Regions from separate parts of the Streptomyces sp. NPDC086519 genome, predicted to be linked through region 2. Evidence: riboswitches for the same ligand, from Rfam matches in the RefSeq annotation. Region 2 holds a riboswitch; the other holds the start of a gene.
The links. A riboswitch is a leader RNA that binds a small molecule or an ion and turns the genes downstream of it on or off. The one in region 2 is predicted to bind cyclic di-AMP.
Positions count from the first base shown of each region.

Region 1 (15,628 bases), on a different contig from region 2:
CACCACGGCACCCAGCCTCCCCCGCACAGCACCCCGGACGACATGCGCGGTCATGTCGTCCGGGGTTTCCGCGCTTGTGCCGCGCCTGGCGTTGGGGCGGGCCAGATACGGGCAGACCATCGAGGCGTAGAGCATGCAGGCGCGGTGCCCGGGAGCCTCCAGGGTCGGTGCCAGGTTCCGGTACGGCCGCCCGGCGCTCAGCGCGTCACGGATCGCGGAACTCTCCGCGGCGCCCACCACCCGCCACACCGGGCCCCTGGGCATCAGGGTGTCGCAGACGGAACAGAGCCTGTTCCGGGCGCACTCAGCGCTGCGTTCGTAGTCGGTGAGCGCGAACTGGGGGGTGTCGTCCTCCCACGGGGTGATCGCGGGGACCGGGTAGCCGCGGCCGTCACGAGGCCTGGCCTCGACGCTGGCCGGCATGGGAACGGAGTCGAATCGCACACCCCATGGTGAGCCACACACCCGTGCCTCCGCGACGGCCGGGGGCGTGTCCTCTTGCGGGCGGCGGGAGTTGGGCAGGTTGACTTCTTTCTCCGCCCCCGGAGGTGGCCGCCGTGCGCCCCTTGAACGTACCCGTCCGTCTGGCCGTCACGGTGATGGCGGTCGCGGCCGCCGCCGGCTGCGTGAACGTGGGTGACGACGCGGGGAAGGCCAAGCCGTCGCACTCGGCGGGGCACCGGGACGGTGACGCGGCCGACGGCGGCTCCGGGGTGTCCGGCGGGGGCGGCGCGGGCTACGGCGGCGCGGTGGCCGACGGGAAGCGCGGGCACGGGGGGAAGGCGAAGCCGGGCGAGTCGGCGTCGGCGTCCGCGAAGCCGACGAAGGGGGCGAGCGCGGCCCCGGGCGGGCCGGCGAAGCCGGGCCAGAGCGCGGCGCCGGGGGCGCCGGCCGGGCCGACCGGGGCCCCGACGAGCGCCGCGCCGCCGCCGGCCTCGCCCACCCCGCCGCCGGCTTCGCCCACGCCACCGCCTCCGGCGACCGACCCGCCGTCGGCCGAGCCGTCCTCGTCGGCCCACGAGGGCACGGGCACCCAGCTGGTCCAACGGGAGCCGGCCCCGGAGGCGGGTCCTGCGTAGGGGGGCGGGCGGGTGGTCCGGGCACCCCGGGAGACGCCGCGGGGGCTGAGCGCCGTTGCGGCGGGAGGGATTCCCGGACCGCGAGCGAGCCCGGGCGGCGCGCGAAGCTCGGGTGACGGGCGGACCCAGGTGACGGCGCCACCGGGCGGTGGCGGGCGGAGCGCGGGCGGTGGCGGGCGCAGCGCGGGCGGCGGTCGGTGGTCGGGTCCCGGGTGGGCGGTGGTCGGTGGTCGCCCCGGGTAGGGCGAGTTTCGGGTGGGCGGCTGAGGTCGGGTGGCGGTGTCGCCGGGTGGAGCGCGGGTCGTGGATGAGTTTCGGGCGGGGGCGACGTCAGGGTGGCGGGACAAGGTGTTTTCGAGGGGTGGAAGAAGATGGCGGGGCCGGGTGTTGGGAGGTCTGTAGGGCTGCGCGTCCGGTCTGTGCGAGCTGTGTGGCGGCGGATTGGCGTGACTGTCGTTGGGGCTGGGGCAAACCTGCTGTGAGCTGCGTCGCTGCCGCTCGGTTTGCCTTCCGGGGTGTTGGGTGCGTATGGTGGTAGATCGTTTGATCCCATTTGCCCGGCGCCACCGCAGAGCGCGCCGTGTGGCGCGTACTCTCCCTTGCCGTGGCGGACCGCATTGAGGCGGTCGTGAGCGAATCACGGAGTTGACGGGCGCGTGCCGAAGAGACTCCGGAAGGTTTCGCATTCGCATGTCCGTGTCCAGTAATGATCAGATCGTCGTGCCCGAGAACATCCAGGACGACGAACTGGTGACCCAGGTCTCCGAAGAGACCGCTGACACCACCGACACCACCCCCCAGACCACCTTCGCCGACCTCGGCCTCCCCGAGGGTGTCGTGCGCAAGCTCGCGCAGAACGGCGTGACGACCCCCTTCCCGATCCAGGCCGCGACCATCCCGGACGCCCTGGTCGGCAAGGACATCCTGGGCCGGGGCCGCACCGGCTCCGGCAAGACCCTCTCCTTCGGTCTGCCCACCCTGGCCACCCTGGCCGGCGGCCACACCGAGAAGAAGCGGCCGCGTGCCGTCATCCTCACCCCCACCCGCGAGCTGGCGATGCAGGTCGCCGACGCGCTCCAGCCCTACGGCGACGTCCTCGGCCTGAAGATGAAGGTCGTCTGCGGCGGTACCTCCATGGGCAACCAGATCTACGCCCTGGAGCGCGGCGTCGACATCCTCGTCGCCACGCCCGGCCGCCTGCGCGACATCATCAACCGCGGCGCCTGCTCCCTTGAGGACGTGCAGATCGCGGTCCTCGACGAGGCCGACCAGATGTCCGACCTTGGCTTCCTGCCCGAGGTCACCGAGCTGCTCGACCAGATCCCGGCCGGCGGCCAGCGCATGCTCTTCTCCGCCACCATGGAGAACGAGATCCAGACCCTGGTCGAGCGCTACCTGAACAACCCCGTCCACCACGAGGTGGACGCGGCCCAGGGCGCGGTCACGACCATGTCGCACCACATCCTCATCGTGAAGCCCAAGGACAAGGCGCCGGTCACCGCCGCGATCGCCTCCCGCAAGGGCCGCACGATCATCTTCGTCCGCACCCAGCTGGGCGCCGACCGCGTCGCCGAGCAGCTGCGCGACGCCGGGGTGAAGGCCGACGCGCTGCACGGCGGCATGACCCAGGGCGCCCGCACCCGGACCCTGGCCGACTTCAAGGACGGGTACGTCAACGTCCTGGTCGCCACCGACGTCGCCGCCCGCGGCATCCACGTCGACGGCATCGACCTGGTGCTCAACGTCGACCCGGCCGGCGACCACAAGGACTACCTGCACCGGGCGGGCCGTACCGCTCGCGCGGGCCGCACCGGCACGGTCGTCTCCCTCTCCCTGCCGCACCAGCGGCGCCAGATCTTCCGGCTGATGGAGGACGCGGGCGTCGACGCCGGCCGTCACATCATCAACTCCGGGACGGCCTTCGACCCCGAGGTCGCGGACATCACCGGCGCCCGTTCCATGACCGAGGTGCAGGCCGAGTCCGCGGGCAACGCGGCGCAGCAGGCCGAGCGTGACGTCGCCCAGCTCACCAAGCAGCTGGAGCGGGCGCAGCGCCGGGCCGCCGAACTGCGCGAGGAGGCCGACCGCCTGGTCGCCCGGGCCGCCCGCGAGCGCGGCGAGGACCCGGAGACGGCGGTGGCCGAGGCGCAGGCCCAGGCGGAGGCGGAGGCCGCGGTGGTCGAGGAGACCGTCGTGGCGGCGGAGCCGGCGGCTCCGGTGGCGCGGGAGACCGAGCGCCGGGACAGCAGGGAGCGCGGCTTCGAGAAGCGCTCCTTCGACCGGGACCGGGATCGGGACCGCGGCGAGCGCCCGTTCAACCGTGATCGCGACCGTGGCTTCGAGCGTCGCGACGACCGTGGCGGCCGTCCGTTCGAGCGCCGGGAAAACCGCGAGCGCGGTTTCGAGCGCCGTGACGACCGTCGGCCCTTCGACCGTGACCGCGACGACCGCGGCGGCCGCTCCTTCGACCGTGACCGCGACCGCACCGACCGTCCGTTCAACCGCGACCGCCGCGACGACCGCCGTGACGACCGTGGTGGCTTCCGTCGGGACGACCGCCGGGACGACCGCGGCGGCCGTTCCTTCGAGCGCCGTGACGAGCGCCGTCCGTTCGACCGTGACCGCGACGACCGCGGCGGCCGCTCCTTCGAGCGCCGTGACGACCGTGGTGGCATCCGCCGCGACGACCGTCCGGCCGGCCACCGCGGCAGCGACCGTCCGTTCAACCGCGACCGCCGCGACGACCGCCCGGGCTTCCGCAGCGGCGGCCACAGCGGCCACGAGCGTCCGTACGGCCGTCGTGACGACCACCGCGGTTCCTCGTCCTCCGGTTCCTCGTCCTCCGGCTCCTTCGGCCGCCGTGACGACAAGCCGCGCTGGAAGCGCAACGGCTGACACCGAGTGAGGTGACGAAGGGCCCGTACGACACGTTCGTACGGGCCCTTTCGCGTACCCCGAAAACCCGGATGGCCCCAGGACCGCTCACTGGTACGCTCCCGAAGCCCTCTCAGGGCATGCACATTTCATTCACAGGTACGGGTCGAGGGACCGGGGGGTTCCGTGAAGGGCCGCTTGTACGTACGGCGGCGGCTGCTCGGGGGCACGGCGCTGGCTGCCGTTCTCGCGCTGGCCGTGGGTTCACCAGGGATGGCCGGGGCGGCCTCGGCCGCCGGGGCGGCGGGCGAGACCGTGCTGCCGGCCGGGGTCAGGACCGTCCCGCGCTACGCGGGGCTGGAGGGGTACGGCGACACCGGGCTGCTGTCACAGCCGGAGGGTGCCGACCACCAGCAGTGGACCGACTACGCGACCGGACAGTCGCGGGACCTCACCGACTTCTCGCGCTGGGACGGGACGCAGGGGCGGCTCGGGCTGGCCCAGTCCGACACGGCGTTCGAGGTGCTGAGCACGAGCCCTTACGCCGTCCGGTTCCGGGACGTCGGCACGGGTGCGGACCGGGGCTCGGTCACCCTGCCGAGCACGCTGCACTCGGACGGGCTGGCGGGCGTGGCGGTCATCGCGTACGAGGGCGGCAGCCGGTCCGACATGGGAGTGCTGCACCTGCTCAGGCCCACGTCCGACGGCGGCACCTCGGACACGGTCGTGAGCGGCATCCCCGCGGGCGCGACGGTCCAGGGGCCGGTGGTGCGGGACGCCCGCTCGCTGCTGCTGCACTACCGCGTGCCCACGGACGACCCGAAGGTCTTCCTCAACCAGCTCGCCCTCGTCGACGTCAACGACGGGACGGCCACCCCGCTCTTCGAGCCGTACCAGCCGAACCTGGCCTGGCTCCCGCTGCTCACCCACGACTACGTGGGCTGGTGGAGGCCCACCCTGGGTGCCCGGCTGGTCCGCCGTGACGACCCGCAGGGACCGGCCGTCGAGATCCCCGCGTCGGCCACGGCCGGGAAGATCGCGCTCACCGTCGTCGGGGACCATCTGGTCGCCGTCGACGACAGCACCCGCGCGCTGGTGACGATGCCGTTGAGCGGCGGCGACTGGCGCCAGTTGGTGCCTCGGGCACAGATCTCCCTGACGCAGGCGCCGGACGGCTCGGCCGTCGTGGAGGGCGGTTCGGGCCCGCAGGACTGGGGCGTGTGGCGAGTGACGCAGTCGTCCGGGGGCGAGCCGACGGTCACGAAGATCGTCGACCTGCCGCCGGTGCCGGCCCCCGCCGACGGGGTGGCTCTCGCCAGCGGCACGCTCACGTACACCGACCAGACCGCGCCGCCGTCGTCGGACGTCATGTGGAACTCCCGTACGGTCTCGGCGGGTTCGCCGCCGCAGGTGGGACCGGTGCGCCAGGGCGGCGGCTGGGTCAAGCCCTGCCAGACCCAGTGGGCCTGCGTACGTCTCTTCGGCCTCGGGGACGGCTCCGTCGTGTACGACGACACCCCGGGCGGCACCAGCGGGTCGGTCCACCGCCGACTGCCCTCCGGCACGGTCGACACCGCGACGGTCGGCGGGCCGTACTCCCACGTGGTGGCGGCGGACGGCCGGTACACGGTCGTGTCCGACTCCGACGGCACCACGCAGTACGTCTACGACTGGACCCAGAGGAAGGTCGTCGCGACGCGCACGGCGACGGCCGCCACCGTCCGGGACGGCCAGCTGTGGACCGCCTCGTCCACCGCCGGCCATCTGACCCTGACCCGGCTCGGCACCGGCCTCCCGGCCGTCGACGTCAACGTCGGTTCGAACTGCGTGCCCGACGAGGTGCAGGCCGTCGGCCGCTGGGTCTACTGGGCCTGCGCCTGGGGGACGGCCGGTGTGTTCGACCGCTCCCGGGGCCGCTCGGTGGACGTGCCGACCGGTGACGCGCTGCTGGCCGACGGCTTCCTGATCCGGCACGACACCGCCCGCGGCAAGCTGGTCCGCACCGACGTCCGCTCCGGCAAGGCGGTCACCGCGGACGTGGCCGACCTGCCCGCGACGCCGAACCTGGACGCGCGGGTCTCCTCCGACCGGGGCGTCCGCTGGACGCTCGAAGCGGACGGCAACCGGCTGGCGTACGTGGACGCGGCGGAACGCATCCACATCCTGCCCGCCGGCACCCTCGCCGCGCCGGTGCGACGGGACCACGTCGGTCAGGACGGTCTGGCCGACCTGCTCACCCTCGACGCCTCCGGCGCCCTCGCCTTCCAACAGGGCGACGGCAAGGGCGGCTTCGCCGGGAAGGTCTCCGGGAGCGGCTGGTCGACCAAGGCGGTGGCGGTGCCGTTCGGCGATCTGGACGGCGACCGCTGCGACGACGTGCTGGTGCGGATGACCGACGGTTCGCTGCGGGGCTACCGGGTGCCGTGCGGGAAGGCGCCGACCCCGGCCACGCCGTACACGAAGCTCGGCGGCGGCTGGAACGCCTACAACGTCCTCACCTCGCCCGGCGATCTGACGAGTGACGGCCGGCCGGACCTGGTGGCGCGGAAGGCGTCGACCGGGGATCTCTACCTGTTCGCCGCCCGGAGCGACGGGACGCTGGCCGGCGCGAAGAAGATCGGGTCGGCGTGGGGCGGCTACACGAAGATCACCGGCGCCGGGGACCTCGACGGCGACGGGATCGGGGACGTGCTGGCCCGTGACAAGGCGGGCACGCTGTGGCGGTTCGGCGGTCTGGCGGGCGGGCGGCTCAAGGCCCGTGTAAAGGTCTTCGGTGGCTGGGGATCGACGTACAACGCGGTCGTCGGAGTCGGCGACATCACGGGGGACGGGAAGAACGACCTGGTCGTACGGGACACGGCGGGGCGCCTTTACCGCTATGGCGGCAAGGGCAATGGTTCCTTCGGCGGGCGGGCGCTGATCGGGAGCGGATGGCAGGGCTACAAGGGTCTTTTCTAGCCAAGTTGTGATGCATGTCACGCCCCTGGCGGGGGAATCGCTGGGGGCATGACAGATGACGCGACAGGCACGCCGCTCTCCGACGAGGAACGGCTGGCCCAACTCGGTTACACACAGGTCCTGGCCCGCCGTATGTCGGCCTTCTCGAACTACGCGGTCTCCTTCACGATCATCTCGGTCCTCTCCGGCTGCCTCACCCTCTACCTCTTCGGCATGATCACCGGCGGCCCGGCCGTGATCACCTGGGGCTGGGTGGCCGTAGGCCTGATGACCCTCTTCGTCGGCCTCTCCATGGCCGAGATCTGTTCCGCCTACCCCACCTCGGCCGGCCTCTACTTCTGGGCCCACCGGCTGGCCCCGCCGCGCAGCGCGGCCGCCTGGGCCTGGTTCACGGGCTGGTTCAACGTGCTCGGCCAGGTGGCGGTGACGGCGGGCATCGACTTCGGGGCCGCGTCCTTCCTGGGCGCCTACCTGAACCTCCAGTTCGGCTTCACCGTCACCCCCGGCCGCACGATCCTGCTCTTCGCGGGGATTCTGGTGCTGCACGGCCTCATCAACACCTTCGGCGTCCGCATCGTCGCCATCCTGAACAGCGTCAGCGTGTGGTGGCACGTGCTCGGCGTCCTGGTGATCGTCGGCGCGCTGACCTTCGTCCCCGACCACCACCAGTCGGCGTCCTTCGTCTTCACCAAGTTCGTCAACGAGACGGGCTGGAGCAGCGGCCCGTACGTCGTCCTCCTCGGCCTCCTGATGGCCCAGTACACCTTCACGGGGTACGACGCCTCGGCGCACATGACCGAGGAGACCCACGACGCGTCGACCGCGGGCCCGAAGGGCATCGTCCGCTCGATCTGGACGTCCTGGATAGCCGGCTTCGTCCTCCTCCTGGGCTTCACCTTCGCCATCCAGTCGTACGGCAAGGAGCTGGCGTCCCCGACCGGCGCGCCCCCCGCCCAGATCCTCCTGGACGCGCTCGGCGCCACCACCGGCAAGCTCCTCCTGCTCGTCGTGATCGGTGCCCAGCTCTTCTGCGGGATGGCGTCGGTGACCGCCAACAGCCGCATGATCTACGCCTTCTCCCGCGACGGCGCGCTGCCGTTCTCCCGCGTCTGGCACACGGTCAGCCCCCGCACCCGCACCCCCGTGGCGGCGGTGTGGCTGGCGGCCCTCGCCGCCCTCGCCCTCGGCCTCCCGTACCTGATCAACTACACGGCCTACGCCGCCGTGACGTCGATCGCGGTGATCGGCCTGTACGTGGCGTACGTGATCCCGACGCTGCTGCGGGTGCGCAAGGGCGACGCGTTCGAGCGGGGGCCCTGGCACCTGGGTCGCTGGTCGCTGGTCGTCGGCGTGATCTCGGTGACGTGGGTCGTGATCATCACGGTCCTCTTCATGCTCCCGCAGGTCTCCCCGGTCACCTGGGAGTCCTTCAACTACGCCCCGGTCGCCGTCCTCGCGGTCCTCGGCTTCGCCGCGATCTGGTGGCAGGCCTCGGCCCGCCACTGGTTCCTCAACCCGGACCGGACGGCACGCTCCGAGGACACCGCCAAACTGGTCGATCTCTGACCTACCGCCCCCTCCCGCGCCACTCCGGCGCCCCTTCCGCCCCTTTCCTGTCCCACTTCTGCCACACGACGCGGCCACGACCCCGATACCCGATCGGCGAGACGCCTCCGTCCGGCTATGCTCGGGGAGGCAACATCGCCTGGGCCGTTAGCTCAATTGGCAGAGCAGTGGACTTTTAATCCATTGGTTGTGGGTTCGAGTCCCACACGGCCTACCGAGGAGCCCCAGTCCAGACCTCGTCCGGACTGGGGCTCGCGGTGCTTTCGCGGGCTCGGAGATCGAGAACACGGTTCAGCCAATGGGCCCGGCGACACGCGCATCTAGGGCAGCAGGCGGGACGGGTCCGTGAACCGGATCCAGCAGGCGTAGGCCAGGGCTTCGGCGTCGGTGCACCAGATCGCCGGAACACGCGCCGGCCTGTCGTTCGCCAGGGCTCCCCTCGTCGGTGTGCTCGTAGTTGCCGGCACACCGCGCCCGGCGGAGCTCAGCCCGCGTTGAGCTCCGTCAACTCGGCCAGCGGCAGCGTGTGCTGGGTGTGCAGGACCTTCGCGCGCAGGTAACGGACGTTGTGAGCGGTGCTGAAGACGCCGGTCGGGACGCGGTCGCGGACGGTGACGCCGAGGCCGCGCAACTGCTCGGCCTTGTCGGGGTTGTTGGAGAGCAGGTCGAGCTCGGTGATGCCGAGGGCGGCCAGCATCTGCGCGGCGGCGGTGTAGTCGCGGGCGTCCTCGGGCAGGCCGAGGGCGGCGTTCGCCTCGTAGGTGTCGAGGCCCTGGTCCTGGAGGGCGTAGGCGTCGAGCTTGTTGTAGAGGCCGATGCCCCGGCCCTCCTGGCGCAGGTAGAGCAGGACGCCGCCGCGGTCGGCGATGCGCTCGACCGCCTCGCGCAGCTGGGGCCCGCAGTCGCAGCGGGCCGAGCCGAAGACGTCGCCGGTCAGGCACTCGGAGTGCAGCCGCACCAGCGGGAGGGCGCCGGGGGCGGGCTCGCCCAGGACGACGGCGACGTGCTCCTGGCCGTCGGTCAGGCCATGGAAGGTGACCAGCTCGGCGTCGACGCTGTAGCCGTCGTTGAAGCGCAGCGGGACCCGGACACGGGCGCGCTGGGTGGCGGCGGGGAAGTCGGTCATCGGGTTCTCCAGTGTCCGGGTGCAGGACGGCAGTCCCGGTACGGGACGTCGCGGGTGCCTGCTTCAGATTTGAAGCAGATCCACGGAGGGAACCCTACCCATGTTTTAAATTTGAAGCAACAGGTTGTGCGAGGTTCCGGAAGCCCGGGTTCACGATCCGCGGCGGCGCTGTCCGCGACGGAGGCGACGGAGGCCGGGGCTCACGAACCGGAACAGGGGGACGACCGGCGCCGCCACGGCACCTCGTCCGACGTGGGCCTGGGGGTCTCGCCGCCCTCCAGCGCCCGCGCGATCGCGGAACCGATCGTCTCCAACTGCTCCACCTGCTCGTCGGAGAGCTGGTCGAAGACCGCCGCCCGTACGGTCTCCACGTGCCCCGGCGCCGTGCGCTCCAGTACGGCCATGCCCGCGTCGGTCAGGATCGCGAAGCTGCTCCGCTTGTCCCACTGGCAGTCCTCGCGCCGGATCAGCCCGTCCTTCTCCAGCCGCGTCACGGCGTACGTCAGCCGACTCCGGGTGATCTTCGACTTCTCGGCGAGATCGGTCATGCGCAGCTTGCGCTCCGGCTCCTCGGAGAGGTTGGCGAGGATGCCGTAGTACAGGTGCGGCATACCGGCGTCCTGCTGGAGCTGCCGGTCGATCGCGTCCTCCAGCAGGTTCGTCGCGGCCATGAACGCGCGCCACGCGCGCTGCTCCTTCGGAGTGAGCCAGCGAGTCGTCATGCATCCAGTGTAGGTTTGTTTCAAACTTTAACCAAGACTGCCCGTCCCCGGGAGTGAGCGCGTCCGATGCCGTACCCCCACGTCCTGCTCTCCGCCGCCGTCTCCCTCGACGGCTACCTCGACGACACCGGCCCCGACCGGCTGCTGCTCTCCTCGCCGGCCGACTTCGACCGCGTCGACGAGGTGCGGGCGTCCGTCGACGCGATCCTGATCGGCGCCGGCACCATCCGCGCGGACAACCCGCGGCTCCTGGTCAACGACCCGGAGCGGCGCGCGGCCCGGGTCGCGGCGGGCAAGCCCGAGTACCCCCTCAAGATCACGGTCACCGCGACCGGTGAGCTCGACCCGGAGGCCAGGTTCTGGCACACGGGCGGCGCGAAGGTCGTCTACACGACGGACGAGGGCGCGGAGCGGGCCCAGGTGGCGGCGGACGTCGTGTCGCTGGGCCCGGAGCTCGACTGGCGGCTCCTCCTGGAGCACCTGCACGACGTGCGGGGGGTACGGCGCCTGATGGTCGAGGGCGGCGGCACGGTCCACACCCAGCTCCTCCAGCAGGGCCTGGCCGACGAGCTCCAGCTGGTCCTGGCCCCCCTCCTCGTCGGCGACCCGAAGGCACCGCGGCTGTTCGGACCGGGCGGATACCAGGCCGGGCGGCTGCGGCTCCTGGAGAGCCGCCGTATCGAGGACGTCGTCCTGATGCGGTACGAGCCCACGGCCCCCGGCACGGGCCCGGCGCCCTCCGCCGCCGACCGCCACTGGCTGCGGCTCGCCTGCGAACTGGCGGCCGACTGCCCGCCCTCCCGGACCGCGTTCAGCGTCGGCGCGGTGGTGGTCGCGGCCGACGGCACGGAACTGGCCCGCGGCCACTCCAGGGAGGCCGGCGACGCCGTGGTCCACGCGGAGGAGGCGGCCCTGGCCAAGATCCTCCCGGCCGACCCCCGCCTGCCCGCCGCCACGGTCTACACCAGCCTCGAACCCTGCACCCACCGCGCCTCCCGCCCGTACCCCTGCGCCGAGCTGATCCTGCGGGCCGGGGTGCGGCGAGTGGTGACCGCGTGGCGCGAGCCGGACACGTTCGTGACGGCGGCCGACGGGACGGGGGCGCTGCGGGAGGCGGGGGTGGAGGTGCTGCTCCTGGGCGAGTTCGAGGCGCACGCGAAGGCACCGAACGGGCATCTTCTCGGCTGAGCAGGCGGGCTGGAGGGGGCGACCGGGGCGGGGGGCTGGAGTTCTTTCGCGGGTGCGGGTGCGGGTGCGGGTGCGGGTGCGGGTGCGGGTGCGGGTGCGTAGTGGTTGCTCGCGCAGTTCCCCGCGCCCCTGAAGGGGTGCCGCAGCAACGCGCCCCGGAAGGGGCGCGGGGAACTGCGCGATCAGCCCCCGCCTGCCCGCGGCCACAGACCCCACAGACCCCACCGGACCGCACGAGACTTAACCGGTGTGACTCCCACCCTTCGGATGGCGTATGCTGGTGTCAACGACGCGGGGTGGAGCAGCTCGGTAGCTCGCTGGGCTCATAACCCAGAGGTCGCAGGTTCAAATCCTGTCCCCGCTACTGAAACCCAGGGCCGGAATCCACATCAGAGGATTCCGGCCCTGAGTCATGTCCCGGCAAATCCGGCGAACGTCGTCACGTTCGGTGTCCGGGCCGCCGCCCTCCGCATCACAACTGAGTCACCATCAAAACCGGTGTGACTCCTGAGGTGAGCGGCGCGCACCGTCGACTCGACCGCTTTTGACCGATCGTGGCAGGTAAGTCCAGGCCTTGAAAGCTTAATGATCAAGACGAACGGCTTGGAATCTCATGGCCGGGTCTATTAACGTTCGATAACGCAGCGCGGTCGTCCCAGCCGTCACCCGAGACGGCTCCGTGCGCACGCGCCGAATCCCGCAAGGGAACCGGGGAACCACCACCTTGGGGTGAATCGCGAGGCTACCGCCGGGTACGAAACGGCCGGTATACACGCGTAGGAGACCTTCCCGCTCCGAACCCGTCAGCTAACCCGGTAGGCGGCGGAAGGAAAGGAGTGCGCCCGCGTGGCGTCCAACCCGCCTGCTCCCACAGCCCCGTTCGTGCCCAGCCAGCGTCAGCCCGACACCTTCGGCTACGGCGGCTACCGCCCCGACGAGGGCCCCTTCGAGGAGTGGAACCCCACCGAGGAGTCCCTCTCCGCGGCTCGCGGCCGGCACCGGGTCGCCAAGCAGAAGGGCGGCGGGCTCGCCCGCAGCTCCACGGTTCTCGGCGTCGGCGTCATCGCCGCCGTCGGCGCGGGCGGCATGGCCAGCGCCAACACCGGCAAGCCGCCGGTCTCCATCTCCCTGCCCGACCTGCCCTCCTCCGTCAGCTCCCTGCTCGGCGAGGGCGGCGGCCACCAGGCCACCCAGACCGCGCTCAGCAGCGTCACCACGACGACCGCCGCCCACGCGGACTCCTCCTCGAACGCCGGTGAGGCGCTGCGCAGCCGGATCATCGCCCAGGCGGCGCAGCAGCAGAACCAGCTCGACACCAAGGCCAGCGCCAAGGCCGTCGCCGCCGCCGACAAGGCGGTCGCCGCCGCCGAGGCCAAGGCGGAGCAGGCGGCCGCCGCGAAGGCCGCCGACGCCAAGGAGAAGGCGGAGGCCTCCGCGAAGCAGAAGGCCGAGCAGGCCCGCCTCGCCGAGCTGGCCAAGCAGTACACGCTGCCCGTCGTCTCGTACACGATCACCGGCACCTTCGGCCAGGCCGGCTCCATGTGGTCCTCCGGCTACCACACCGGTCTCGACTTCGCCGCGCCCACCGGCACGCTGATCAAGGCCGTGCACAGCGGCACGGTCACCGAGGCGGGCTGGGCCGGCTCCTACGGCTACCGCACGATCATCACCCTCGACGACGGCACCGAACTGTGGTTCTGCCACCAGTCCTCGATCAGCGTGAAGGTCGGCCAGAAGGTCGCCACCGGCGACGTCATCGGCCGCGTCGGCGCCACCGGCAACGTCACCGGCCCGCACCTCCACCTGGAGGTCCACCCGAACGGCCAGGCCACCGCCATCGACCCGATGACCTGGCTGCGCGGCAAGGGCCTCAACCCCTGACCTGCCCAGGACAGGCGGTGCGCCTTTGCAAGAACTTCGTGTCGCGTCGGCATGGGACGCCCGGGGTCGCGTGTTGAAGTGAAGCATGACTTCTTCTTCCGCTTCCCCGTCCCTCCGCAAGCTCGGCGCCTCCGACCTGGAGGTCTTCCCGCTCGCCCTCGGCGGTAACGTCTTCGGCTGGACCGCCGACGAGGCCACCTCCTTCGCCGTCCTCGACGCCTATGCCGCCGCGGGCGGCAACTTCGTCGACACCGCCGACTCGTACACGGCGTGGATCGAGGGCAACAAGGGCGGCGAGTCCGAGACGATCATCGGCAAGTGGGTCGCGGCGCGCGGCAACCGGGACGACGTCGTCATCGCGACGAAGGTCAGCCAGCACCCCGAGTACCCGGGCCTGTCCGCCGCCAACATCAAGGCCGCCGCCGACGCGTCCCTGCGCCGTCTGGGCACCGACCACATCGACCTGTACTACACGCACTTCGACCAGCCCGAGGTCCCGGTCGAGGAGATCATCGGCGCGCTGGACGAGCTGGTGCGGGCGGGCAAGGTCCGGCACATCGCCGCGTCCAACATCACGCCGGAGCGGCTCCAGGAGTCCCTGGACTTCTCCGACCGCGAGGGCCTCGCCCGGTACGTCGCCCTCCAGCCTCACTACAACCTGGTCTCCCGCGACACCTACGAGGGCCCGCTCCAGGACCTGGCCTCCCGCACCGGCCTCGCGGCCGTCCCCTACTTCTCCCTGGCCGCCGGCTTCCTCACCGGCAAGTACCGCCCCGGTACGACGGTCGACAGCGCCCGAGCGGGCCGAGCCGCCCAGTACGCCGAATCGGACCGCGGTCAGAAGGTCCTGGCGGCCCTGGACGAGATCGCCGCGGCCCACGAGGCCCCGGTCCCCACGGTCGCCCTGGCCTGGCTGGCGGCCCAGCCCACCATCGCGGCCCCGATCGCCTCGGCGCGCACCCTCGAACAGCTCCCGCCCCTGCTGGGCGTGGCCGACCTGACCCTGACGGACCAGGAACTGAGCAAGCTGACAGCGGCTTCCGCCTGACGGTCAGCAGTTTCCGGCTGACGCTCAGCAGTTCCGTCAGACGCTGAGCAGTTTCCGGCTGATGCTCACATCCTCTCCCGCAGCCACCGAGCTCGCCCCCACGGCTCATCCCGGCGGTGCCGGGCCTCCTCCCCTCGCAACCCCGCAGCCCCGAAGCGCTAACTCCGGTACGGGTTGTAGGCCGGGTACGGCACCGCCGCCCCGGGCCACCCCGGCCCCGGCACCCCATGAGCCGGCGGCGGGTAACCCGCGTACCCGGGCCACCCGCCCGGCGCGGCCGTCCGGGCCGCGTACTCCAGGGCCGGCCGCACCAGCTCCCGCCGGCTCCACAGCTCCGTGAGGAGCTCCCGCTCCCGCACCACGAAGTCGGCCCCGGCCCGCCCCCGCTGCCCCCGGCGCCGCAGCAGTGCCAGCGTCGTCGCGTACCCCTCGTACTCGGCGACCGCCCTCCCCGCCGCCTTGCCGAAGTGGTACGCGGCGTACTCCCGGGCCATCTGCCGCGCCCGCATCGACCCGAGCACGAACGGCTCGGCCGCCCCCAGCCACCCCGCGTAGACGTACGCCGGCAACTCCTCCCGCACGGTCCGCAGTTCCCGCTGCCGCGTCCACACGGCCAGCCAGGTCAGCAGCCCGAACGCCGGCACCATGAACATGCCGTACACGGCGAAGAACCCGTACTGCCCGAACGTCGAGGACCCGTTCCAGAACGCGTGCATGGTCATCGCGAGCAGCAGCCCGGCGACCGGCGCCAGCACGCGCCGCGCCCGCTGCCGCTCCCCGGAGAGCGCGGCGATGCCGAAACCGATGCCGGTGAGGACGGTGAAGAGCGGGTGCGCGAACGGCGACATCACGATGCGCACGAAGAAGGTCGCGGCGGTGACGGAGGCGATCCCGCTGCCGCCGGTCAGCTGGTCGGTCCCGAAGGCCGTGCCGAGGTAGAGGATGTTCTCGGTGAACGCGAACCCGGTGGCGGTGACCCCGGCTATCACCACGCCGTCCACGATCCCGGTGAAGTCCCGTCTGCGGAAGAGGAAGACGAGGAGCACGGCCGCCGCTTTCGCCGACTCCTCGACGACCGGCGCTATCACGGTCGCCCCGAGCGTGTCCGCGCTGCTCGGATCCGCGGTCGCCGTGGCTATCCATCTCGTCGCGAAACTGTTGGCGACGATGGCTATCAGGGCGGCCG
Region 1 is NZ_JBFBJL010000052.1:36,913-52,540, forward strand. Features, by position in the region: gene AB0P24_RS35590 (hypothetical protein) at 1-423, opposite strand, end outside; gene AB0P24_RS35595 (hypothetical protein) at 737-1,033, opposite strand; gene AB0P24_RS35600 (DEAD/DEAH box helicase) at 1,770-3,974, shown strand; gene AB0P24_RS35605 (VCBS repeat-containing protein) at 4,140-6,911, shown strand; gene AB0P24_RS35610 (amino acid permease) at 6,960-8,477, shown strand; tRNA gene AB0P24_RS35615 (tRNA-Lys) at 8,619-8,691, shown strand; gene ribA (GTP cyclohydrolase II) at 8,962-9,603, opposite strand; gene AB0P24_RS35625 (MarR family transcriptional regulator) at 9,804-10,325, opposite strand; gene AB0P24_RS35630 (dihydrofolate reductase family protein) at 10,392-11,513, shown strand; tRNA gene AB0P24_RS35635 (tRNA-Met) at 11,804-11,877, shown strand; cyclic di-AMP (ydaO/yuaA leader) riboswitch at 12,192-12,352, shown strand; gene AB0P24_RS35640 (M23 family metallopeptidase) at 12,360-13,394, shown strand; gene AB0P24_RS35645 (aldo/keto reductase) at 13,480-14,442, shown strand; gene AB0P24_RS35650 (PrsW family intramembrane metalloprotease) at 14,601-15,628, opposite strand, start outside.
Region 1: linked by a shared signal. The riboswitch ahead of AB0P24_RS35640 (M23 family metallopeptidase) and the one ahead of AB0P24_RS25170 (LysM peptidoglycan-binding domain-containing M23 family metallopeptidase) in region 2 are both predicted to bind cyclic di-AMP.

Region 2 (15,628 bases):
CAGCCGCTGGACCATGCTCCAGGCCGCCCGCAAGGGCCTGTTCGCCCAGATGGTCGTCGTACCGCTGCTGCAACGGCACCGGATCCTCACCCAGGTCTCCGGCGATCACCTGGAGGTGATCAAGCTCATCCCGCCGCTGATCGTCGACGAGGCCGACGTCGACCGTTTCGTGGACGCCTTCACCGATGTGATGGACGACGCGCACAGCGGCGGCGGGCTGATGTGGGACTTCGGCAAGACGCTCATCAAGCAGGCGGTGGCCAACCGCTAGAGCGGCTCCCTGGATTTTGTCTCTGAGGCAAGGAAATTGCCATGGAGACAAAGTCGCGGCTCAATGGAGGCATGAGCTCCTCCGCGAACGAGCGGGCGGGCGGGCAGCCGGTCGAGGACCTGCCCGCCGTCGCCCCGCAGCTGCGCGCCCTGCGCCGCCGTGCCGGCCTCACCCTGGAGGCCGCCGCCCGGGACGCCGGACTGTCGCCCGCGCACCTGTCCCGGCTGGAGACCGGGCACCGGCAGCCCTCGCTGCCGATGCTGCTCGCCCTCGCGCGTATCTACGGTACGACGGTCTCGGACCTGCTCGGCGAGACCGTCGCCGACCGGGACGCGATCGTACGCGCCGTTGACATGGATCCGACCCGGGCGGGCGGCTGGACGTACTGGCAGACCGGTGCCCCGGGCCGGGGCATGCAGGCGCTGCGCGTCCATGTGCCCCACGGTTCCCAGGGCGACATCGTGCGGGTGCATCCCGGCGAGGAGTGGCTGTACGTCCTGCGCGGACGGCTCCGGCTGCGGCTCGGCGACACCACCCACGTGCTCGAGGCCGGCGACAGCGCGCACTTCGACTCGCTGACCCCGCACCGCCTCGCCGCCCAGGACCAGGACGGGGTCGAGCTCCTGTTCGTCCACACCCTGTTGCAGAGTCCCACGGCCGCCCTGTGCCTGGGACCGATCATTGGAGAGCTGCCATGACCAACATGGAGGAGAAGTTCCCGCGGGCCCTGTGGGTCCGGCTGATCATCTACATCGCCGCCGGGCACGTGCTGGCCGCGTTCCTGTTCCTGCTGTTCTCCCTCGGCGCGAAGAGCTGAGCCTCAGCCGACCAGGCGCTCGCGCAGCCGCTCCCGGGTCTGTGGGGCCAGCCTGAGGCCCTGCTCCAGGTAGGTGTCGACGTCGCCCCAGGTCTCCTCGATGCTCTCGAAGGCCGCCGTCAGGTACTCCAGGCGGGCGTCGAACAGCGGGCTCAGCAGGTCCATCACCTCGGGGCTGTACGCGCTGTCCCCGCCGCCGCTGCGCCGCACCTTGTATCGGCGGTGCTTGGCGTTGGACTCCAGGTAGTCGGCGACGATCGCGTCCCGCTCCACGCCCACCGCGAGCAGCGTCACGGCTATGGAGACACCGGCCCGGTCCTTGCCGGCCGCGCAGTGCATCAGCGCCGGGACGCTGTCCTCGGCGAGCGCGTGCAGCACGTGCGAGTGCTCGCCGGTGCGCTCCTTGACGATCGCGCGGTAGGAGCTGACCATCCGGGCCGCGGCCTTGCCGTCGCCCAGGAGCCCGTGCAGCTGGTCGAGGTCGCCCTCACGGACCATCATCCAGAAGTCGGCGCCGTGCGCGGGGTCGGTCAGCGGCAGGTTCACGTTCCGCACGCCGGGCAGCTCGACGTCCGGGCCCTCCAGCTTCTGGTCGGCGGCGTTGCGGAAGTCGAAGACCGTGTGCAGGCCGAGCGAGGCGAGGAACTCCGCGTCCTGCTCCGTCGCGTGCGCCAGATGACCGCTGCGGAACAGCACACCCGGACGCACCCGCCGCCCGTCCACGGTCGGCAGGCCACCCACGTCACGGAAGTTGCGCACCCCGGTCAGCTCGGGCTCGGTGGACGGGACCTGCTGCGTCACGGGGGCTCCTCCCGGTCGGCCCCGTCGGCGCGGCTCGTCGACGGGCACTGGCTCGACGATACGACATCGGTTTCCGCGGGCAGTGAGTTGTCCACAGGCGGCGCCTTGAGGACCCGAAGCCCTTGATTCCGGAGCCCGTGGCCATTGATGATGTTGGTGCTTGAGCGGATCTGTTGGCCCCTGTGTGAGGTTTCTCGATGGTGGACATCGCCGAAAACGGTCGTACGTGGCTCCTGTCGGGCCCGGGCAGCAGCTACGCGCTGCATCTGACGGAGGCCGACGAGCTGCTCCACCTGCACTGGGGCGCCAGAATCCAGCTCGCCGACGCCGAGGAGCTCAGCACCCGGGTGCTGCCCGGCTACTGGCCCTTCGAGTCGCCGCTCGACGGCCGCGAGGAGTACCCGGTCGAGGGCGGGCCCCGGTTCGTGCGCCCCGCCCTGTCCGTGCGCACCGAGGAGCGGCGCGGCACCGAGTGGACCTTCGCGTCGTACGAGGTCGAGGACGACGAACTCCGGTTGCGCTTCACGGACGACGGCATCGTCATCACGCTGCACTACCGGATGCGCGGTGACGTCGTCGAACGCTGGGTGACCGTCGGCAACGAGGGGCACGCGCGCGTGGAGCTGCTGCGCGCCGACCCCGCCACCTGGACCCTGCCCGACCGCGAGGGCTGGCGGCTCTCCCAACTGCACGGCCGCTGGGCCGCCGAGTCCCGGCTCGCCAGGGGCCCGCTCACCTACGGTGAGAAGGTCATCGGCAGCCGCCGCGGCCACACCGGCCACCAGCACCTGCCCTGGGTCGCTCTCGACACCGACGCCACCGAGGAGCGCGGCGAGGTCTGGGGGTGCGCCCTCGGCTGGTCCGGCTCCTGGCGCATCGCGGTCGCCCAGCTCCCCGACGCGCGCGTGCAGATCACCGGCGGCGCCGGCTACGACGACTCGGGCCTGCTGATGCTGGCCGAGGGGGAGTCGTACACCAGCCCGGTCTTCGCGGGCCTGTGGACCGACGGCGGCTTCGGCGGGGCGAGCCGTGCCTGGCACGCCTACCAGCGGGCCTACGTCATCCCGGACGCCGACCGGGACCGGCCGGTGCTGTTCAACTCCTGGGAGGCCACCACCTTCGACATCTCGGAGGACCAGCAGGCCACACTCGCCCGCCGGGCGGCCGCGATCGGTGTCGAGCTGTTCGTGGTGGACGACGGCTGGTTCGGCGCCCGTACCAGCGACCGCGCCGGACTCGGCGACTGGACACCCAACCCCGACCGCTTCCCCAAGGGCCTCAAGCCCCTCGCCGACTACGTGCACGCCCTCGGCATGCAGTTCGGCATCTGGGTGGAGCCCGAGATGGTGAACCCGGACAGCGACCTGTACCGCGCCCACCCCGACTGGGTGCAGTACCAGCAGGGGCGGAAGCGGACGGAACTGCGCAACCAGCTCGTTCTCAACCTCGCCCGCGAGGACGTCCAGCAGTACCTCTGGGAGCAACTCGACACCCTGCTGTCCAGCGCCCCGATCGACTACGTCAAGTGGGACTTCAACCGCTGCTTCACCGACGCGGGCTGGCCCGGCGAGCCCTACCCGCAGCGCCTGTGGGTCGACCATGTCCGCGGGCTGTACGCCCTGCTCGACCGGCTCCGCGCGGCCCACCCGGATGTCGCCATCGAGTCCTGCTCCGGCGGTGGCGGGCGGATCGACCTCGGCATCATGAGCCGTACCGACGAGGTGTGGACCTCCGACAACACCGACCCGCTGGACCGCCTCGCCATCCAGCACGGCTTCAGTCAGATCCACCCCGCCCGGGTGATGTCCGCCTGGGTCACCGACAGCCCGAACCACCAGCTCAACGGCCGCGTCAGCAGTCTGCGCTTCCGCTTCGTCAGCTCGATGGCCGGGGCGCTCGGCGTCGGCGGCGACCTCTCGCGGTGGACCGAGGAGGAGCTCGCCGAGGCCGGCCGCTGGGTGGAGCTCTACAAGGAGATCCGGCCGCTGGTGCAGCGTGGCGACCAGTTCCGGCTGCGGCCGCCGACCGGCGGGCTCAGCGCGGTGCAGTACACGCTCGGCGATGAGACCGTCGTCCTCGCCTGGCTCCAGGCCCAGAGCTACGGCGAGCCGGCGCCGGCGCTGCGGCTGCGGGGCCTGGACCCGACGGCGTCGTACGAATGCCGTGAAACGGGCGAAGTGCACCGGGGTGCCGTCCTGCTGCACCACGGGCTGCGCACCGGACTGAAGGGCGACCTGGATGCGGCAGTCATCCGGCTTCGCCGGATCTGATACGTATGCCCGAATTAGATCCTTTGTCGCAACTCGGTCCGGAATAAGGGGACGTGGTGTGACGTGCGTGAGGAGCGTCATATTCGTGACCGTCCGTCGCGCGTCATGTTCACGTAATTCCGGTGTTTTTCGCGGTGATGGGAAAAACGAAAGAGCTGGAATTCACGGAGGGTCACCGGGATTTCCGGTAACGGATCAAGCGGAACTCGGACAGGCGGAACCAGGTGCTTGTCCGTGTGTGTCGTACTCGCTTACGTTCGCCACACATCCGGGCGGAACGCCGAATCCTGCCGCCGCCCGGAGTCCCCACACACACTCACCCGTGCCCGGCAGGAGCGGGGGACCCACCAGGTAAGACAGCCTGTTCCGGTTCCCGGGACGGCTCGGGGTGCAGTCACGCCATGGTGCGTGGCCGGGCAGCTCCAGCCCGAACCCGACAGCTCACCTCGCAGGCGCCGGAGAGGAATGCGCCATGCCCGCGAAGGGTAAGCACCGCCGCCCCAAGACCCAGCGTCTCACCCGTTCGATGGCCGTCGCCGGAACCGGTGGCGCCGCGCTGGCCCTGCCGCTCATGGGGGCCACGGGCGCCCACGCGGCCACCCCGCAGTCCGTTTCCGAGTCCGTTTCCGAAAAGGCCACACAGTCGCTTTCGACGGTCGAGAAGACCGCGGTGCGGAAGACGGCCGCGCAGAATTCCGTGCACCGCGTCTACACGGTGGTGCCCGGTGACTGTCTTTCGAAGATCGCCCGCGAGCAGCACCTCCGCGGTGGCTGGCCCCGGCTCTACGCCGACAACCGGCAGGCCGTCGGTGACAACCCCTCGCTGATCCACCCCGGCCTCAGGCTCACGCTCGGCGGCCGGCACGCCGCGACGACGGACACCGAGGAGTTCGGCTTCCGCTCCGAGGGGCGGTCGAACTCGCAGTCGTCGTTCTCGCCTTCGCCCTCCGCGCCTTCCTCCTCGCCCTCGCCTTCCTCCTCCCCGTCCTCGCTTTCCTCCTCCCCGTCCTCGGCTTCCTCCTCGGGCGGTTCGGCGGCGACCGCCGCCGGCTTCACTCTCCCGGTCACCGGTGCCACCCTCGGCACCGGCTACCACGTCGCCGGCGGCATGTGGTCCAGCGGCCACCACACGGGCGTCGACTTCGTCGTCCCCACCGGCACCCCGGTCAAGGCCGTCGGCACGGGCACGGTCGTCACGGCGGGCTGGGGCGGCGCCTACGGCAACCAGGTCGTCATCCGGCTCGCCGACGGCTACTACGCGCAGTACGGCCACCTCTCCGCCCTCTCCGTCTCGGTCGGCCAGACCGTGACCGCGGGCCGGCAGATCGGCCTCTCCGGCGCGACCGGCAACGTCACCGGACCGCACCTCCACTTCGAGATCCGCACCACCCCCGACTACGGCTCGGACGTGGACCCGGTCGCCTACCTCCGCTCGAAGGGTCTCGCCGTCGGCTGACCCGGCGCCCCGCCGGTCTGACGCGCAGCCTGCTGCGGCACACACCGGAGACCTGTCTGGGACCTGACTTCCGGCTCTGGCGATCGACACGTCAACGCTGCTGGTCAGAGCCTTATTCCAGGCTTGGCAAAGTATTTAAAAGTGTCTTATCTCACCGAACGTCAACCCCTTATTACGGTCGCGTAGGTCACAACCGAAGGTGAATCATGGTCCGACGTGGCAGACGATTCGAAGAGTGACAAGGCATCAGTGATCGGGTCGTACGTGGCGGTGGGGGACAGCTTCACCGAGGGCGTCGGCGACCCCGGCCCCGACGGGGCGTTCGTCGGCTGGGCCGACCGGTTCGCGGTACTGCTGTCGGACCGGCGCCCCGAGGGCGACTTCGAGTACACCAACCTCGCCGTACGCGGGAAGCTGCTCGACCAGATCGTGGCGGACCAGGTGCCGCAGGCCCTGGCACTCGCCCCGGACCTGGTCTCCTTCTGTGCGGGCGGCAACGACATCATCCGCCCCGGCACCGACCCCGACGAGGTGGCCGAGCGGTTCGAGCGGGCCGTGGCCCAGCTGACCGAGGCCATCGGCACCGTATTGGTGACCACCGGATTCGACACCCGGGGCGTGCCCGTCCTCAAGCATCTGCGCGGCAAGATCGCCACGTACAACGGGCACGTCCGGGCCATCGCCGACCGCTACGGCTGCCCGGTCCTGGACCTGTGGTCCCTGAAGACCGTGCAGGACCGCCGGGCCTGGGACGGCGACCGCCTGCACCTCTCGCCCGAGGGGCACACGCGCGTCGCGCTGCGCGCCGGCCAGGTGCTCGGCGTCGAGGTACCGGCCGACCCGGACCAGCCGTGGCCGCCGCTGCCGCCCCGCGGCACCCTGGAGGTCCGCCGCGACGACGTGCACTGGGCCCGCGAGTACCTGGTCCCCTGGATCGGTCGCCGGCTGCGCGGCGAGTCCTCCGGCGATCACGTGACGGCCAAGGGGGCGCTCTCCCCGGACGACATCAAGATGCGGATCGCTTCCGTGGCCTGAGGCGTGCAAGGGGTGGCCTCATCGCGGGCCGCCCCTTACTGCTGCCCGGGCAGGCCCAGTTCGCGCGCCAGCGCCTCGTCCGCCCACTCCTGCGCCCGGGCGCGGGGCACGGAACCCGGGTACGACGTCAACTGGACGGCGAGCCCGTCGAGCAGCGCGGTCAGCCGCAGCGCCGCCGCCGCGGGGTCGGGGCACCGGAACTCACCGGCCGCCACCCCTTCGGCGATGACCTCGGCGATCGCCGCCTTCCACTGCCGATCGAGGCCTTTGGTGACGTCCCGCAGCGCCGGTTCCCGCAGCGCCGCCGCCCAGCCCTCGATCCACAGCCGCCAGCCCTTCGCCTGCCCCGTCGGCGCGTACCAGCGCACCGCCGCCCGCAGCCGGCGCAACGCCGACGTACGGCGGCCCAGCAGTTTGCGCAGATGCGCCAGGTCGTCCTCGGCGGCGTAGGTGAAGGCGGCGGCGACCAGCTTCTCCTTCGTCGAGAAGTGGTACAGCACCAGTGCGTTGCTCACCCCGAGGGCCGAGGCCACATCGGCGATCCGCACCGCCGACACGCCCCGCGCCTCGATCTGCCCGATGGCGGCCCGCAGCAGTTCCTCCCGCCGCTCGGCCACGCTCAACCGCACTCTCGCCACGCGGTCACCCTAATCGGTCCACCCGCCGCCCGCGTTGCCGTCTCAGGCCAGCGGCAGCCGCATGAGCGTGAGGTCCAGCCGGCGCCCGAACTTGGTGCCCGCCTCCCGGACCGTGCCCACGTGCTCGAAGCCGAACCGGTCGTGCAGCCGGATCGACGCGGCGTTCTGCGCCTCGATGCCGGCGATCATCACATGGTGGCCGGCCGCGCGCGCCGAGGCGATGAGGGGGCCCAGCAGTGCGGAGCCGATGCCGAGCCCGTACCTGCCCTCGCGGACGTAGACGGAGTCCTCCACCGTGTGCCGGTAGCCGTCCAGCGCGCGCCACGGGCCGTAGACCGCGAACCCGGCCACCTCGCCCGGCGCTTCGGCCGTCTCGGCCGTCTCGGCCACGAGTGCCGACCCGCGCTCCAGGTGGGCGGCGAACCAGGCTGCGCCCTCGGCGGGGGACTGCGGGGTCTCGGTCCACAGGGCCGTCGAGTGCCCGATCGCGTGATTGCGGATCGCCCGGACGGCCTCCTCGTCGCCGGGACGGGCCCGGCGTACCGTCACCAGGCTTCTCTCGTATATTGGATTCATGTCCAACATAGTAGAACCCTTGGCGGACCCCCTGGTGCGGCAGATCGCCGCGCGTGTCCGCATCGAGCGGGAGCGCCGCCGCTGGACGCTGGCGCAGCTCGCGGACGCCTCAGGTGTCTCCTCGGCGATGATCAGCCGGATCGAACGCGGCGAGAGCAGCCCCACCGCGGTCGTGCTCGGCAAGCTGTCCGCCGCCTTCCAGCTCAGCGTCGCCTCGCTGCTGGCCCTCGCCGAGGGCGCGCGGGAGTCCGAGGCGGACGTGCCGGGCGTGCGGCGCGGCGCCGACGCCGCCGAATGGCGCGATCCCGGCACCGGCTACCGGCGCCGCCAGATCACGGGCCCGCGCTTCCCGGCGGAGATCGCCGAGATCCGGCTGCCCGCCGGAGCCCGGGTGCCCTACCCGGCCGCGGCCTTCGCCTTCGTACGGCAGCTCGTCTGGGTCCTCGACGGCCGCCTCACCTTCCACGACGGCGACACGGTCCACGAACTCGAGGCCGGCGACACCATCGAACTCGGCGCGCCGGCCGAGCGCGTCTTCGCCAACACCACCGGCTCCGAGTGCCGTTACGCCGTCGTCCTCACCCGCGACACCCAGCCGTGAGCCGGCCCGCCGCCCCGCGGCGGCACGCTCCTGCCGGCCGCGACAGGTGACAACTACGCCGTGCAGCCCGCGCTCGCCGCGGTCGCCACCGACCTGGACGTGCCGCCCTCGCGCTGCTCGGCGCGCTCACCGCCGCCACCCTCCTCCTCCGGCAACGGCCGCACACCCCCATGGCTACCACGCCACCATGAGCCGCGTCATCGCGCTCGACCCCGCCCGCTCGGGCAGCCTCAGCAGTGTCCACATGGTGGGGTACTTCACGATCGGCGCCCTCGGCACGGCCGTCGCCGCACTCCTCCTGGAGGCCATCGGCCGGCAGGGCGCCAGCCTCACGGCCCTGGGCGTGTTGCTTCTCGCCGCCGCTCTCGGGCGCCGCTGATCCGTCACCGGTACCAGCCGAACCGCTCCGCGATCACCGGCAGCCGGTCGGTCACCAGGGCGTGGGCCGCGGCGCGTGGGCTCGTGCCGTCGGACTCCGCGCGGTTCAGCGTCAACTCCACCAGGGCCCGCATCGACCGGCGGGTGTGGGCGAACGCCTCGTCCGGGTCGGGGCCGATGTCGCCGAAGAGGGTCCACCACCACCAGGCGTTGGTACCCGAGTTCACGACCACGTCCGGCAGCACGGTCACCCCGCGCGCGGTGAGCCGCTCCTCCGCCTCGGGCAGCACCGGCATGTTGGCCGCCTCCACGATCCAGCGGGCGGTGACCAGGTGCTCGTTGGCGGCGTCGACGACGTACGACACCGCCGCCGGCACCAGCACCTGGGCGTCGGTGGACAGCCAGGCGTCACCGGGCAGTTCCATGTCACCGGGGCGCAGCACCGCGCGGTCGACGGTGCCGTACGCGTCCCGCGCACACAGCAGCGCCTCGACGTCCAGTCCCGCCGGGTTGGCGATCGTCCCCTTGATGTCGGCGACCGCCACGACGGTCAGCCCCGCGCGGGCGAGGAACCGCGCCGTGGCCCCGCCCATGGTGCCGAGGCCCTGCACGGCGACCCGCGTCCCCTGGTACGGCACCCCGGCCCGGTCCAGGGCCGTCAGCGCCGACTCGGCGACCCCGCAGCCGCCGGCCAGCTCGTCCAGGCCGATCCCGTCGACCTCGACGGCGAAGGCGTCCGCGAGCCGCCGGCGGGCCGCCGCCTCGTCGTCCAGCAGCGGATACACGGCCTGGATCGAGGAGACCAGTCCCGCCTCGGCGGCCGCCCGGTCCACCAGGTCCTGGGTGAGCCCCAGGTCCTCGCCGGTGGTCCAGAAACTCTCCACGTACGGCCGCATGGCGCGCAGATAGCGGACCAGCAGGGCGTACGCCCCGGGGTCCTGCGGATCGCAGTCGATGCCGCCCTTGGCGCCGCCCAGCGGGATGTAGCGGCCCTCGGGGTTGTAGTGCAGGGCCTCCTTCATCGTCATTCCGCGCGCGAGCCCGGTCACCTCCTCCAGGGTGCAGCCCGGCCGCATCCGCAGACCGCCGCTGGCCACGCCCCGCACCAGCCGGTCGACGACCAGGAAGCCCTGGCGGCCGGTGACGTGGTCGGCCCAGACGAGGGACATCAGGGGAGCGGTCACGGGGGTTCCTCGGGAGCTTCGCGCAGAAGGTGTTACTGAACAGTGGGTCAGTATTGGGAGGCGGATGGTGCGGTGTCAACGCCGACTGTCCAATGGGCCGACCATAATGGGGACCTCGGCGACACCTCTGGAGGTACCGTGACCGGTTTGCGTTCCCTGAGCTCCGGGCTCCGCGTGCTGCGGCCCGCTGCCTTCGGCGCGGACCCCGGCGGCGAACGCCTGGCCCGCATCCAGGGCTCCCCGCACTTCAAGGACGGTGTCTTCCAGAACCCCGGCGGCACCACCCGGATGCGGCCCTCGGGCTCGATGCTGGAGTTCGCGAAGACCTACTTCGAGAAGGAGCAGCGCGCCCGCAGAGCTCCCCGGGGCACCGTCCCGGTGCATCCCACCACCGTCGCCGACCTCTCCCGGCCCGCCGCCACCGGCCTGCGGGTGACGTGGATGGGCCACTCCAGCGTCCTCGCCGAGATCGACGGACACCGGGTCCTGTTCGACCCCGTCTGGGGCGAGCGGTGCTCTCCGTTCCCGTTCGTCGGCCCCAAGCGGCTGCACCCGGTGCCCCTGCCGCTCGCCGCGCTCGGCCCGGTCGACGTCGTGGTCATCTCGCACGACCACTACGACCACCTCGACCTGCCCACCATCACGGCGCTGGCCGGCACGGACACCGTGTTCGCCGTGCCGCTCGGCGTCGGCGCCCACCTCGAACAGTGGGGCGTGCCCGCCGGCCGGCTGCGCGAGCTGGACTGGCACGAGGAGACCAAGATCGACGGACTCACTCTGACGGCCACCCCCGCCCGCCACTTCTGCGGCCGCGGGCTGCGCAACACCCAGCACACCCTCTGGGCGTCATGGGCCGTCACCGGCGAGGAGCACCGGATCTACCACAGCGGTGACACCGGGTACTTCGACGGCTTCAGGGACATCGGCGCCGACCACGGGCCCTTCGACGTGACGATGATCCAGATCGGCGCGTACAGCGAGTACTGGCCCGACATACACATGACGCCTCAGGAGGGCGTGCGCGCCCACCTCGACCTCCAGGGCGGACAGCCGCACGGTGTGCTGCTGCCGATCCACTGGGGCACCTTCAACCTCGCGCCGCACGCCTGGGCCGAGCCGGGGGAGTGGACCAAGGACGCGGGCGACGAGGCGGGCCAGACGGTCGCGCTGCCGCGTCCCGGTGAGCCGTTCGAGCCGTCCGGGAAACTGCCCGCGGACCCATGGTGGCGTACGGTCTCGGCGCCGATCGCCCGGCCGTGGCACCGCGAGAAGCGGCCGGAGGGCGCGCCGGGGCAGGGGGACCTCGACCTCGACCTCGCGGGCGAACGGTGACCGGCGGGCCGGTGACCCGTCGAGGCGAGGACCGCGTACGAAAGGCCTGTGACGCCGTCACCGACGTGGCGATGGCGTGAAAGCGGCGCGCATGCCCCTGCACGGCCTGGGCAGGGGCATCGTCGTTCGTTATGCACATATGTCAAGTTCCGCTTTTTTTGCCGGGAGTTGAGCTTTTCCGGCGCTTCTGCACCGAGGCCGTGCGCCCGGTCCCGGCACGCTGGGCTCGGCCGTCGAGGCCGCTCGCCTGGTCCGCGGCCTGATGCGGCTCCTCCTGCCTGACGGACCGGCGCTACCCGCCGTACGGCGAATGACTCGGCAGTGCCCTCGCCCGCACCCCCGCGCGCCCGCCGCCCCGCGGTTCACGTTCGAATTCAGCGGCTTCCTCGCCGCCGCCCCTGCCGCTCCCGGCCCTTCCGGGTGCTGCGCGCCGGCGACGAACAGCCGAGGCCAGAGAAGTCACTGTGAGTGATGCCCTGGGGGGTGCGGGGCACGGAAGGCCCTGTCAGCTCTCCTGGCGAGCCGACCGAGGGCGTGCGGACCGAGCGGTGGGGAGTGGGACCGGGGTGATGGGGACCCCGGTTCATGTCTTCGGCGCCTTTTGTGTCCGACCGTTTCTGAGCAGGTCGGATCGGTCGGTGACTGATCGAGGGCGGGTTGCCGAGGGGGTTATCGATCCTTCGTGCGACGGCTCATACCAGAGCGGGACCATCTCCGGGGGACTTTGTCAACTGCCCACCACTCATGATGCCGTGGCGACTACTGTGAGTGTCCGTCGGGCGGCGCGGGGCCGAATTCTCTTGCGGTCCCCTCGGCCGGCACCGCGATGGCGCATGCCCGACTCGGGCGACCCGCGCGAGAAACCAGGCCCGACGGACCAGTACGAGGACGCAGATGTCTCACCTCCGTGCACCGGCCGCCCGTGCCGACCGCCGTGAGGGCGGTCGGCACGGACGGCCGGTCGCCCGACCCGTTCCCGCGCTGCCCGAGACCCACATACGGCCTCAGCTCATGCGTCTGGCGGTCCTGCCGCCCGTCGCGGTGGCGCTCAGCGGCTGCGCGGCCGTCCTGTTCACCATCCGCTCCAGCGGCGCCCGGCCCAGCCTCACCCTGCTGGCCGTGCTCACCGGAGCGGTCTCGGTGACGGCCGCGGGCATCGTGATCGCCGCCGTGGCCGCGGGCCGCGCCGCCCGCTCGGTCAGTGACCGCGTCGGCATCCTGCGGCGCAACGCCGCCCGCGGCGAGGCCGATCTGCCGGCCCTCGTCGACGCGCTGCGCCGCGGCGAGACCCCGCCCCCGCGCAAGCCGCGCGGCGGACCGCCCGAGGACGCGGACGACTTCGAGCTGCTCGCCGCCGACCTGTCCCGCCTGTACGACGGCGCCGTCACCGCCGTCGTGCAGGCGGCCCAGCTCTCCAGCCAGGCGGGCAGCGAACAGAAGCTGGAGGTCTTCGTCAACCTGGCGCGGCGCCTCCAGTCCCTCGTGCACCGGGAAATCTCGATCCTCGACGAACTGGAGAACGAGATCGAGGACCCGGACCTCCTCAAGGGCCTCTTCCACGTCGACCACCTCGCCACCCGGATCCGGCGGCACGCCGAGAACCTCGCCGTCCTCGGCGGCGCCGTCTCCCGGCGGCAGTGGAGCAACCCCGTCTCCATGACCGAGGTGCTGCGCTCCGCCATCGCCGAGGTCGAGCAGTACTCCCGGGTCAGACTCGTCCCGCCGATCGACGGGGAACTGCGCGGGCACGCCGTCGCCGACGTCATCCACCTCCTCGCCGAACTCGTCGAGAACGCCACGGTGTTCTCCGCCCCGCACACCCAGGTGCTGCTGCGTGCCAACCTCGTCACCTCCGGCCTCGCGGTCGAGGTCGAGGACCGCGGACTCGGCATGCCGGTCGGCGAGCAGTCCAAGATGAACGCCCTGCTCGCCGACCCCGACCAGGTCAACGTCGCCAGCCTGCTGGCCGACGGCCGCATCGGCCTCTTCGTCGTCTCCCAGCTCGCCCGCAGACACGGCATCAACGTCCGCCTGCAGACCAACATCTACGGCGGCGTCCAGGCCGTTCTCGTCGTCCCGCAGGATCTGCTGGGCACGGCACCGGGCGCACCCGGGGCTCCCGGTGCCGTACCGCAGCCACGCGACACGGCGAACTGGGGCGGTGCGCCGGGGGCGCCGGGTGGTTTGCCCGGAGCTCGGGGAGTACTCCCCTCCGGCGGCACCGGGGCGCCGGAAGGCGTCCGCGGCGGCGCCCCCGGACCGGACGCGGGGGCTGGCAACCGGGCCGCCACGGGCGGTCCGCCCGACGGCCGACGGCCCGGGCAGCAGCAAGGTCCCGCCACGGCCGGCGCCGGCGGTCGGCGCCGGCACGCGCAGCCCGGGGACGCGCCCGCGCCGCTGCCGGTGCGCGGCGCCCAGGAGATGCGCCCCAACCCCGCCGAGGCGTTGCCCGGCATCCGGCCCGAGGACCGTCCCACGGTCGCCGGGCACGAGGGCAGCGTGCCCGTACCGCGCGTCGGCGCTGTGCGCGGCACCATGGGCAAACCCCAACTGCCGCGCCGCCGCGCCCAGGAGCACATCGTTCCGCAGCTCCGCGGCGGCCCGGCACCACGCCAGGACAACGAGTCCCCGGCCGGACACGACCCCGGTCTGATGGCCGCCTTCCAGCGCGGCATCGGCCTCGCCGAGGCCCAGCAGCACCTGGAAGCCACCCAGACGGAGCCGACCGCCGCCGAGCCTGTGGGCGGGACACCTGGCGCATCCCTCCACGACCATTTCACCGACATGGGGTTCGGGGACGTGGCCGCCGGCGACGGATCCGGCGACCGGCCGACCAACACCTCCCATGCCACGCACATGGAGGCTCCGTACGTGGAGGCTCCGTACGTGGAGGCTCCGCACATGGACGCGGCACACGCGGATGCGGCACTCAGGGAGGCCGGCCACCTGACTCCGGACCGCACAGCTTCCGATCGCACGGCCTCGGACCAGTCGACCCGGGACCGCATGACGCCCGACGCCATGGAGCTGGACCCTCTGTCTCCAGACCACATGGCCTCAGACCACATGGCCTCACACCACGCAGCCTCCGCCCCCATTGCCTCAGACCACACGGCCTCAGACCACACGGCCTCAGACCACATCGCCTCGGATCACACGACCTCCGACCACATGACCACAGGCCACCCGGCCATGGACCACCTGGCCCCCATCCCCGCCCCCACCCACCTGAGCCGGACACAGCGGGAACCCTCTGACGCCCAGTCCGCGTCCCGGCCCGAGTCCTACTCCCAGGCCCTGCGCCCGGTGCACACCTCCGAATTCACCGCCGGGCCCGACGGGAGCGCACCGGCCGGATGACCAGCACCGTCCCCGTCCCCACCCCCACAGCTCCCGCAGACCTTCGTACCCCAAGGAGTCGATCCACCATGGCGAGCGATGCGCCGACCGCCCAGGTATCCGACCTCGACTGGCTGATGAGCGGCCTAGTGCAGCGCGTACCGCACACCACCAGCGCGGTGCTCCTGTCCTGCGACGGGCTGGTGAAGTCCGTCCACGGCCTGGACCCGGACAGCGCCGACCACATGGCGGCGCTCGCCTCCGGCCTGTACTCGCTCGGCCGCAGCGCCGGCGTCCGGTTCGGCGACGGCGGGGACGTCCGCCAGGTCGTCGTCGAACTCGACTCGACGCTGCTGTTCGTCACCACCGCCGGCTCCGGCACCTGCCTCGCCGTGCTGGCCGGCCGGGAGGCCGACGCCGCCGTCCTCGGCTACGAGATGGCGATGCTGGTCAAGAGCGTCCGCCCGTACCTCGTCACCGCGCCCCGGCAGCACGCCGTCGAATCCACGGCGATGAGGCCTTGAGGGTGGCGGCAGCCGGCGACGGGCCCTGGCTCGACGACGCGGCGGGACGCCTCGTGCGCCCTTTCACGGTCAGCAACGGCCGCACCGAGCCCAGCATCGCCCTCGACCTCATGTCGCAGGTGATGGCGACCGGGTCCACGCCCCTCGGCTACCTCGGCCCCGAGCACGCGCAGGCACTCGACCTGTGCCGTGCCCCCGTCTCGGTCGCCGAGGTCGCCGCGCACCTCAAACTGCCCGCCGTGGTCACCAAGGTGCTGCTCTCCGACCTCGTCGACTGCGGGGCGCTGACCACCAAGCCCCCCGTTTTCCACCACAACCCCACTGACCGGTCCCTCCTGGAGGCAGTGCTCGATGGACTACGACGACAGCTCTGATCCCTTTCCCACCGCGCTGAAAATCCTGGTGG
Region 2 is NZ_JBFBJL010000027.1:28,225-43,852, reverse strand. Features, by position in the region: gene AB0P24_RS25195 (aspartate aminotransferase family protein) at 1-271, shown strand, start outside; gene AB0P24_RS25190 (XRE family transcriptional regulator) at 343-969, shown strand; gene AB0P24_RS25185 (DUF6126 family protein) at 966-1,088, shown strand; gene AB0P24_RS25180 (tyrosine-protein phosphatase) at 1,092-1,889, opposite strand; gene AB0P24_RS25175 (alpha-galactosidase) at 2,087-4,159, shown strand; cyclic di-AMP (ydaO/yuaA leader) riboswitch at 4,467-4,627, shown strand; gene AB0P24_RS25170 (LysM peptidoglycan-binding domain-containing M23 family metallopeptidase) at 4,632-5,615, shown strand; gene AB0P24_RS25165 (SGNH/GDSL hydrolase family protein) at 5,865-6,650, shown strand; gene AB0P24_RS25160 (TetR family transcriptional regulator C-terminal domain-containing protein) at 6,686-7,288, opposite strand; gene AB0P24_RS25155 (N-acetyltransferase family protein) at 7,331-7,864, opposite strand; gene AB0P24_RS25150 (XRE family transcriptional regulator) at 7,863-8,465, shown strand; gene AB0P24_RS25145 (hypothetical protein) at 8,653-8,844, shown strand; gene AB0P24_RS25140 (Glu/Leu/Phe/Val dehydrogenase dimerization domain-containing protein) at 8,849-10,027, opposite strand; gene AB0P24_RS25135 (MBL fold metallo-hydrolase) at 10,166-11,359, shown strand; partial or broken gene AB0P24_RS25130 (ATP-binding protein) at 12,254-14,059, shown strand; gene AB0P24_RS25125 (roadblock/LC7 domain-containing protein) at 14,788-15,222, shown strand; gene AB0P24_RS25120 (DUF742 domain-containing protein) at 15,225-15,596, shown strand; gene AB0P24_RS25115 (ATP/GTP-binding protein) at 15,574-15,628, shown strand, end outside.